2 linked regions of the Thiohalobacter thiocyanaticus genome follow. The protein of the gene in region 2 interacts with the protein of the main gene of each other region in a pairwise test. Links are inferred from orthologs where the notes say so. Each region holds a gene or a part of one and is shown on either strand. Other genes may lie near its edges.

What was found. The genes of interacting proteins can lie anywhere in the genome.
Region 1: the proteins of CFK21_RS14250 (region 2) and ndk interact in binary tests that used the Escherichia coli proteins (3 or more experiments, as listed by UniProt). The link is inferred for Thiohalobacter thiocyanaticus from one-to-one orthologs.

Annotation. Positions count from the first base shown.
Region 1 is NZ_AP018052.1:1,293,553-1,296,392, reverse strand. It holds ndk (nucleoside-diphosphate kinase), read right to left. Parts: upstream 1,717-2,840; coding sequence 1,285-1,716; downstream 1-1,284. Other genes in the region: cysE (serine O-acetyltransferase), read right to left, coding at 2,682-2,840; CFK21_RS06035 (Fe-S cluster assembly transcription factor), read right to left, coding at 2,124-2,615; iscX (Fe-S cluster assembly protein IscX), read right to left, coding at 1,837-2,037; rlmN (23S rRNA (adenine(2503)-C(2))-methyltransferase RlmN), read right to left, coding at 124-1,233; pilW (type IV pilus biogenesis/stability protein PilW), read right to left, coding at 1-127. UniProt on the Escherichia coli protein: Major role in the synthesis of nucleoside triphosphates other than ATP. The ATP gamma phosphate is transferred to the NDP beta phosphate via a ping-pong mechanism, using a phosphorylated active-site intermediate.
Region 2 is NZ_AP018052.1:3,078,012-3,083,625, reverse strand. The notes cover bases 1,057-3,874. They hold CFK21_RS14250 (5-formyltetrahydrofolate cyclo-ligase), read right to left. Parts: upstream 2,867-3,874; coding sequence 2,246-2,866; downstream 1,057-2,245. Other genes in these bases: CFK21_RS14235 (TIGR02449 family protein), read right to left, coding at 3,763-3,874; CFK21_RS14240 (cell division protein ZapA), read right to left, coding at 3,446-3,766; CFK21_RS14255 (EVE domain-containing protein), read right to left, coding at 1,655-2,113; CFK21_RS14260 (hypothetical protein), read right to left, coding at 1,272-1,496; ilvA (threonine ammonia-lyase, biosynthetic), read left to right, coding at 1,057-1,086. Also shown: more of ilvA, read left to right, coding at 1-1,056; more of CFK21_RS14235, read right to left, coding at 3,875-3,972; CFK21_RS14230 (UPF0149 family protein), read left to right, coding at 4,129-4,692; pepP (Xaa-Pro aminopeptidase), read left to right, coding at 4,836-5,614. UniProt on the Escherichia coli protein: Involved in the removal of 5-formyltetrahydrofolate.

The DNA.
Region 1 (2,840 bases), 1.8 Mb from region 2 along the record:
TGTACTGCAGCCCGAGCTCCACGTTGTACTGGGCAGCACTCCGGTCCTCGTTGTCCCTGACGCCGGTTCCGGCACAGCCGCCTGCCAGCAGGGTGACCAACAGCAGCGTGAACAGCCCGTGCCTCATCCACGGACCTCCTGCACCGCCACCTCGAGTTGCCGCTCGCGACGGCGGGTGCGGTCGCGGAACTCCCCGGCCAGCTGGCCGCAGGCGGCGGCGATGTCATCGCCGCGGGTCTTGCGGGTGACGGTGACGATGCCGCCGTTGATGAGGATGTTCTGGAATTCCAGGATGCGCTGCGGATCGCTGCTCACATACGCGGTATTCGGGAACGGATTGAACGGGATCAGGTTGACCTTGGACGGCACCCGACGCAGCAGCCGCAGCAGCTCACGGGCGTGCGCATCGGAGTCGTTCACGCCGGCCAGCATGACGTACTCGAAGGTCACCCGCCGGCGGGGCTCGTCGGCCACGTAGCGCCGACAGGCCTCCATCAGTTCGGCGATGGGGTATTTCCGGTTGATCGGCACCAGTTCGTTGCGCAGTTCGTCATTGGTCGCATGCAGCGACACGGCCAGACTGACGTCGCACTCGGCCCTGAGCCGATCCAGTTCGGGCACGATACCGGAGGTACTGAGGGTGATACGGCGTTTGGACAGACCGAAGGCCAGGTCGTCACGCATGATGTTCATGGCCCGCACCACGGCGTCGTAATTGAGCAGCGGCTCGCCCATGCCCATCATCACGACGTTGGTGATGGCGCGCTTGTACTGCACGTCGCCGCCCAGGGCGCGGCTGGCCAGCAGCACCTGGCCGATGATCTCGGCAGTGGTGAGGTTACGGTTGAACCCCTGCTGGGCGGTGGAGCAGAAACTGCAGTTGAGCATGCAGCCCACCTGCGAGGAGACGCACAGGGTGCCGCGCTCCTTTTCGGGGATGAACACGGTCTCGATGCAGTTGCCGTCAGCCAGCTGCAGCAGCAGCTTGCGCGAGCCGTCGGCGGACAGCCGGTCCATGACCACCCGCGGCAGTTCCATGCGGGCCGCATTGTGCAGGCGCTCGCGCAGGGCCTTGCTCAGGTTGGACATGCCGGCGAAGTCGTCGACATCGAGCTGGTAGATCCACTTCATCACCTGCTGGGCGCGGAAGGACTTCTCGCCCATGGCGGCGAAGAAGCCCTCCAGGCCCCTGCGGTCCAGGTCCAGCAGATTGGTTGTGCGCGGGTCGGACATGCCGTTGCCCGGCCGCGGCATCAGCAGACGCCGGGGCCGGATTTCACTCCTTCAGCGTGTGCGCGGGCACAGCTCGTCGGATTTGAAGAAAAACTCGATTTCGGTCTTCGCCGTCTCCGGACCGTCGGAGCCGTGCACGGCATTCTCGTCCACGGTCTCGGCGAAATCGGCACGGATGGTGCCGGGCGCGGCCTCCCCGGGGTTGGTCGCGCCCATGATCACGCGGTTGCGGTTGATGGCATCCTCGCCTTCCAGCACCTGCACCATGACCGGGCCGGACGTCATGAAGTCGACCAGTTCATTATAAAAGGGCCGCTCCCTGTGGACCGCGTAGAAGGCCCCGGCCTGCTCGCGGGACAGGTGCATCATCTTTGCCGCCACAATCCGCAGGCCCTGGTCCTCGAACCGGCTGTAGATCTTGCCGATCAGATTCCCGGCCACGGCATCGGGCTTGATGATCGAGAGGGTGCGTTCCACCGCCATTAACCGAATTCTCCAAGTAACGGATTGATTTTCGCTGGATAATATAACATAAACCCGCGTGGTGACGCGGGTTTGACCGGAAAGGGATACAGTTTACCCAAATCCCCGTGTCACGGGCAATCAGACCGACTCCTCGATCCAGGCCAGCTGGATCGCCTCCAGCGCCTTCTCCCCGCCCTGCCCCGGGTCGTCATCGAACTCGGACAGCTCCAGTATCCACTGGCGCAGTTCAACGAAGTTCACATACTTGGGATCCGCCTCCGGATGCGCCTGGTTCAGCGCGGCCGCAATCGCCAGCGAATCCGTCCACTTCAGCCCCATGTCCATGGTACCTTTTCCCGGCTAGGTGGTTGGGGTATACAGGGATTCCGTGGCGCAGACAAGCCCGCACCGCGCCACGCGTCGGCTCAGGCGCGGATCGGGTCGAAATGGACAGGAATGTCGCCGTTATGGCGCTGCTGAGCCTCGAGTTCCTGGCGTTCGGCAACCTCGAGCACACCACCATTGCGCATCAACTCGCCCAGGGTAATCCGGTCAAGGAAGGTGCGGATCTGGCTGCTCAACTCCATCCACAATTCATGGGTCAGACAGCGCTGATCATTGTGGCAGTTGGCCAGGCCGCCGCAGCGGGTGGTATCGACATTCTCGTCCACCGCCAGGATGACGGCCGAGACGGGGATGTCGTCGGAATCGCGGCTGAGCGAATAGCCGCCGCCGGGTCCGCGGGTGCTGACCACCAGATTCTGCTTGCGCAGGCGGGTGAACAGCTGCTCCAGGTAGGACAGCGAAATACCCTGGCGCTCGGAGATCTCGGCCAGCTTGACCGGGCCCTGGCCGGCATGCAGCGCCAGGTCCAGCATGGCGGTGACGGCATAGCGGCCCTTGGTCGTCAGTTTCATGGCATCGGTCCCTCTGGTCTCTGGGTAAGGGTAATCTTATAACTATCCCATATCCTACTGTTTTTATCAAGTATTCTTCCCCGATCCGGGGCCTTCCTCCGGGGAATCGTCCTGGGGTTCGCTCGGCTCGAGTTCCCGTACCGGGGAAGCGGTCTTGATCTCGCAGGAACCCAGTTCCGGCAACTGCAGATCCGCCACCTCCATACCCAGGCTTTTCAGGCCCTT
Region 2 (5,614 bases):
CACCCCTTCGATGATCCGCTGGTCATCGCCGGCCAGGGTACGGTGGGCATGGAGATTCTGCGCCAGTTCTCGGGCGATCCGGACGCGGTGTTCGTTCCGGTGGGCGGCGGCGGGCTCATTGCCGGCATTGCCGCCTACATCAAGACCCTGCGTCCGCACATCCGCATCGTCGGGGTGGAACCGGAAGATGCCCCCAGCCTGTACACGGCCATGCAGCGCCAGCGCCGGGTCACGCTCAAGCAGGTCGGCATTTTCGCTGACGGCGCGGCTGTGCGTACTGTCGGCAAGGAGCCCTTCCGCATCGCCCGCAAGCTGGTCGACGAGGTCATCCTGGTCAGCACCGACGAGATCTGCGCGGCCATCAAGGACATCTATGACGACACCCGCTCCATTGTCGAGCCCGCCGGGGCCCTGTCGGTGGCGGGGATGAAGCGTTATGTGGAGACCCATGGCACCACAGATCAGGACCTGGTCACCATCAGCAGCGGGGCCAACATCAATTTCGACCGCCTGCGCCACGTGGCCGAGCGGGCCGAACTGGGCGAGCGTCGCGAGGCGCTGCTGGCCGTGACCATCCCCGAACGCCCGGGCAGCTTCCGCGCCTTCTGCAAGGCCATCGGCCAGCGCAGTATCACCGAGTTCAACTATCGTTATTCGGATGCCGCTGAAGCGCACGTGTTCGCCGGGGTGGAGATGACCGGCGGGGAGGAGGAGCGCCGGGAGTTGGTCGAACGGCTGCAGGCCGAGGGCTATCCGGTGCTGGACATGACCGACAACGAGATGGCCAAGCTGCACATCCGTCACCTGGTCGGCGGTCATGCCGGCGGGCTGGAGGACGAGATCCTGTACCGCTTCGAGTTCCCCGAGCGCCCCGGCGCCCTGCTGAAATTCCTCACCGCCATCGGTCAGCACTGGAATATCAGTCTGTTTCACTACCGCAACCACGGCGCGGCCTACGGCCGGGTGCTGGCCGGCATCCAGGTGCCGGTGAAGGACCGCAAGCGCTTCCGCGAGTACCTGGACAAGGTCGGCTATCCCTACTGGGAGGAGGACGGCAACCCGGCCTATGAGTTGTTCCTGGGGTGAAATTCAAGAGCAAAGAGCGCCACGGAATACACGGAAAGCACGGACACAAATACCGTATAGCCACGAAACCCACGAAATCCACTAAAAATGTAATATCGCATCGCCATGGCGCTACGCGCCTGGCGATGCATAAATAAGATATTTCGTGGATTTGGTGGATTTCGTGGCGTATTCGCTCTGACGGATCAGCAGGACGTCACATCCGCATGCAGGCCCATCCGGTTGAGCTGGTTGATGATGGGCATCGGCATACCGCGCTGCGGTTCGTATTCCACCAGCAGGTCATGCGGCAGCCGGCTGTTGACCTCGACGTCGGTGACGAAGGACAGGCCGCCGATCGTCTCATGCAGTTCCTGCAGCTGTTCCGGAGTCAGTTCCTCATCGATATGGATATAGATGGTATGCATCATAACGGCCTCCTGCGCCTTCAAGGCGCGATCGCCGGCATCGACCGGGATGCCTTTACCTTCCTATAGTAGAGGCCGTGGAGCGGGTCAAGCGATGGTCTCGCCAGCGATCATATGGTTTTTGTCCGTGCTTTCCGTGCAGTCCGTGGCGCTTTTGCTTTTTATTCCAGCCCGAGGATGAAATCCCACTGCCGCTTCGTCACCGGCATGATGGACAACCGGTTGCCCTTACGCACCAGGGGCATGTCCTCCAGTTCCTTGTATTGCTTCAGTTCCGACAGCGGTATGTTGCGCTTGAGCTTGCGCACGTACTGCACGTCCACCATGAACCAGCGGGGATTGTCCGGATCGCTCTTGGGGTCGTGGTATTTGGCCTCGGGATCGAAGGCGGTGTGGTCGGGATAGCCCTCTTTCACGACCTTCATGATGCCGACGATGCCGGGCTCGTCACAGTTGGAGTGATAGAAAAAGACCTGATCGCCCTTTTTCATTTCGTCCCGCATCATGTTGCGCGCCTGATAGTTGCGCACGCCGTCCCAGTGCTCGGTCTTCTTCGGCGCCTGTTTCAGGTGGTCGATGCCGAAGACGTCGGGTTCCGATTTCATCAGCCAGTAGTTCATCTTTATCTCCTGTTTGGGCTGAGGCCTGTATTTGCTCCCGGCGGCTTTAACGCAGAGGCCGCAAAGGCGCAGAGACGCAAAGATATTTATTATTCGATTACTCTGCGCCTCCGCGTCTCTGCGTACTCTGCGTTATTCCCGCCCGCGTTTGGAAGTAGTATTAAAATCGAACAGGGATATCCTGGCCTCCGTTACCACCCCGGCCAGCGGCACGTCCCAGGGCTGGTGGTCGAGTTGCGGCTGGCGCTGGAACTCGTAGGCCAGCCCCAGCAATCTGGGCCGGCGGTAACTGCGGTGGCGGGCGAGGTAGGCGAAGCTGCGGTCGTAGAAGCCGCCGCCCATGCCCAGGCGGTTGCCCTGGTTGTCGAAGGCGACCAGCGGGGCCAGCACCAGATCGAGCCGATGGGGCGAGACGCGGGTGTGGGCCGCGCGCGCCGGCTCCAGGATACCGAAGCGGTTGGGGACCAGTTTGTCCTCGGGCCTGTAGGGCGCGAACCAGAGCCGGTTCTCGCCGCAGGGCAGCAGTACCGGCAGGTAGAGGATCTTGCCCATGGTCCAGGCGCGCTGCATCAACGGGGTGGCGTCGACTTCGCCGTCCACCGCCAGATAGGCGGCAATGTGGCGGCTGGCATAGAACAGCTTGTGCCGGTGCAGGCGGCGGTCCACGGCCTCGGCGAGTTGCTGCCGCTGGCGGGGGCTGAGGGCGCGTCGGGCCTGGCGCATGCGGCGGCGCAGCGATCTGCGGTCGGTCATGTTTTTATGTCAAAGATCAAGAGCGCCATGGAAAACACGGAAAGCACGGACGTGAAAGATCTATGGTAGGTCGGGTTAGCAAAGCGTAATCCGACATGTGCCGCGGAAAGTGTCGGGTTACGCCCTGCGGGCTAACCCGACCTACGAATACATTGTTCACGTCCGTGTTTTCCGTGGCTATAAATAAAGGCGGCACCCTCCGCCCGTACCGTTGCGGCCGTTGACCTTGAACCGTAAGTTCAAGTTGGGAACTTCGCAGCGTACCTTCAGGCTTACCGCGCATGGCGGTCGTGCGCACCGGCCGCTGAAGCCTGTTCCCGAGGTCAAAGATTGTCGGCTCAAGAATTACCTGACCGCTGACCTGTAGCGCAGGGGGTGCCGTGGGGACAGTATAACGCATCCGGGGGCGGGGCTCTCAAGGGGTGATCAAGAGCGCCACGGAATACACGGAAGGCACGGAAATTTCTGTGTTTCATTGCCGGGTCGCTATGCGCCCGGCAAAGAATGAAATGTTTTCGCTTTGGTTTTTGTCCGTGTTTTTCCGTGTATTCCGTGGCGCTTTCTATTATTTCGGAAAAATCACAATTCCAGCTGATTGCCCTTGTTCAGGGCCAGCTCGATCTTTTCCTGCAGGCTGCGGATGCGGGTGCTGATGTTCTGATAGTAGTCCTGCTTGCGGTTCTGCTTCTCGAGCAGTTCATGTGCCAGGTTCAGCGCGGCCATGACGGCGATGCGGTCGGTGCCGATGATCTTGCTGTTGTCGCGGATCTCGCGCATCCTGGCGCTGAGGTATTCAGCCGAGGCGATGAGACCGTCGCGTTCCTCCTCGGGGCAGGAAATGCGGTAGTCCTTGTCCAGGATCTTGACGGTGATCGGCTTGGCATCCGTCCCCTGGCTCACGTGCTCTGCTCCATGGCCTTGAGGCGGCTGATCATGGCCTCGACCCGGCTGCGGGCCATTTCGTTGCGCTCGACCAGCTGGGACCGTTCCGAGGTCAGGCTGTGCTGCTGGGCGCGCAGGGAACGGTTCTCCTCCTTGAGCCGCTCGACCGTGCGGATCAGTTCGTCAATGCGGAATTCCAGGCGCTTAAGTTCCTGTTCCGCCATTTGTTGTACGCTGTCCTTTTCCATGGCGTTCACTATAGATCGGTGGCTTGACAGGGTCAATTGTCCGTGTGTCAGCGGCCTGCATGGCGTTGCTCAGGATTGGGGCCGCAGATATGTCATAATGGCGGCGAATTCTGCCGAATCTTGATTCCCGCCATGACGACGACGACCGACAGCTATCAACGCCTGGAAGCCAGCCTGGCCCGGGCCCGCTCCGAGCTTGACGCCGCCGAGGCCCAGGGCCTGTTCTGCGGCCTGCTGTGCGCGTCCGGACGGGTCAATGAAACACAATGGCTGAGCGAGATCTTCGAGGAGGGCGTCGATACCGACAGCGCCGCGGTCGAGGCCTGCCGCAAGGAGCTCAACAGCCTGGCGGAGTCTCTGAGTACGGCGCTGTACTCGGGCGACATGGAACTGGAACTGATGCTGCCGGATGACGAGGCCCCGCTGGGCGACCGTACCGAGGCGCTGGGCAGCTGGTGCCACGGTTTCCTGTTCGGCCTGGGACTGGGCGGCGTCCGCCAGGATGAGATCCGTTCGCCCGAGGTGCGTGAGCTGTTGCAGGACATGGGTGAGATCGCCCGCCTGAACCTGGACGGGGAAGAGGGCAGCGAGGAGGACGAGGCCGCGCTGACCGAGATCGTGGAGTACCTGCGGGTCGGGGTGCTCTACATCGCCGAGATGCTGCAGCCCCTCCAGGCGCCGCCGCGGCTGCAGTAGGGCCCGTCATTGCGAGGAGCACAGCGACGTGGCAATCTCCAGCTGATTCATTCTTCATTATGGGATTGCCGCGCTGCGTTTATGCCCTTCCGGACATTCGTCCATGACGGGAAAGTTGCGCGCAACCTGCCAGGGAACACGCCATGACCCCGAAGGAATTCGCCCGCCGCCGCCGCCAGCTGATGCGCATGATGGGGCCGGACTCGGTGGCCATACTGCCCACCGCGCCCGAATGCATCCGCAACCGGGACGTGGAGTTTCCGTTCCGGCCCGACAGCGACTTCTATTACCTCACCGGGTTTCACGAACCCGAAGCGGTCATGGTGCTGGCGCCGGGGCGCGATCATGGCGAATTCATCCTGTTCTGTCGCGAGCGCGATCCGGTCAGGGAGACCTGGACCGGACGCCGCGCCGGCCCCGAGGGCGCCTGCAACGATTACGGCGCCGACGATGCCTTCCCCATCGGCGACATCGATGACATCCTGCCCGGCCTGATGGAGGGCCGCGAGCGGGTGTTCTACACCATGGGGCTGCGTGCTGATTTCGATCAGCGCATGCTGGGCTGGCTCAACCGCATCCGCGCCGCCAGCCGCGGCGGTGAGCGCACCCCGGACGAGCTCATCGCCCTGGAGCACCTGGTGCATGACATGCGCCTGTACAAGAGTGCCTCCGAGTTGCGCGCCATGCGCAAAGCGGCCAGGATCGCGGCCGCCGCCCATGTGCGTGCCATGCAGGCCACCCGCCCCGGGCTGATGGAATACGCCGTCGAGGCCGAGTTCGCCCACGCCTTTCGCCGCGAGGGCTGCGAGCACGCCTATTCGCCCATCGTCGGCGGCGGCGCCAACGGCTGCATCCTGCACTACACCGAGAACAATGCCCGGCTCAACGAGGGTGAACTGCTGCTGATCGACGCCGGTGCCGA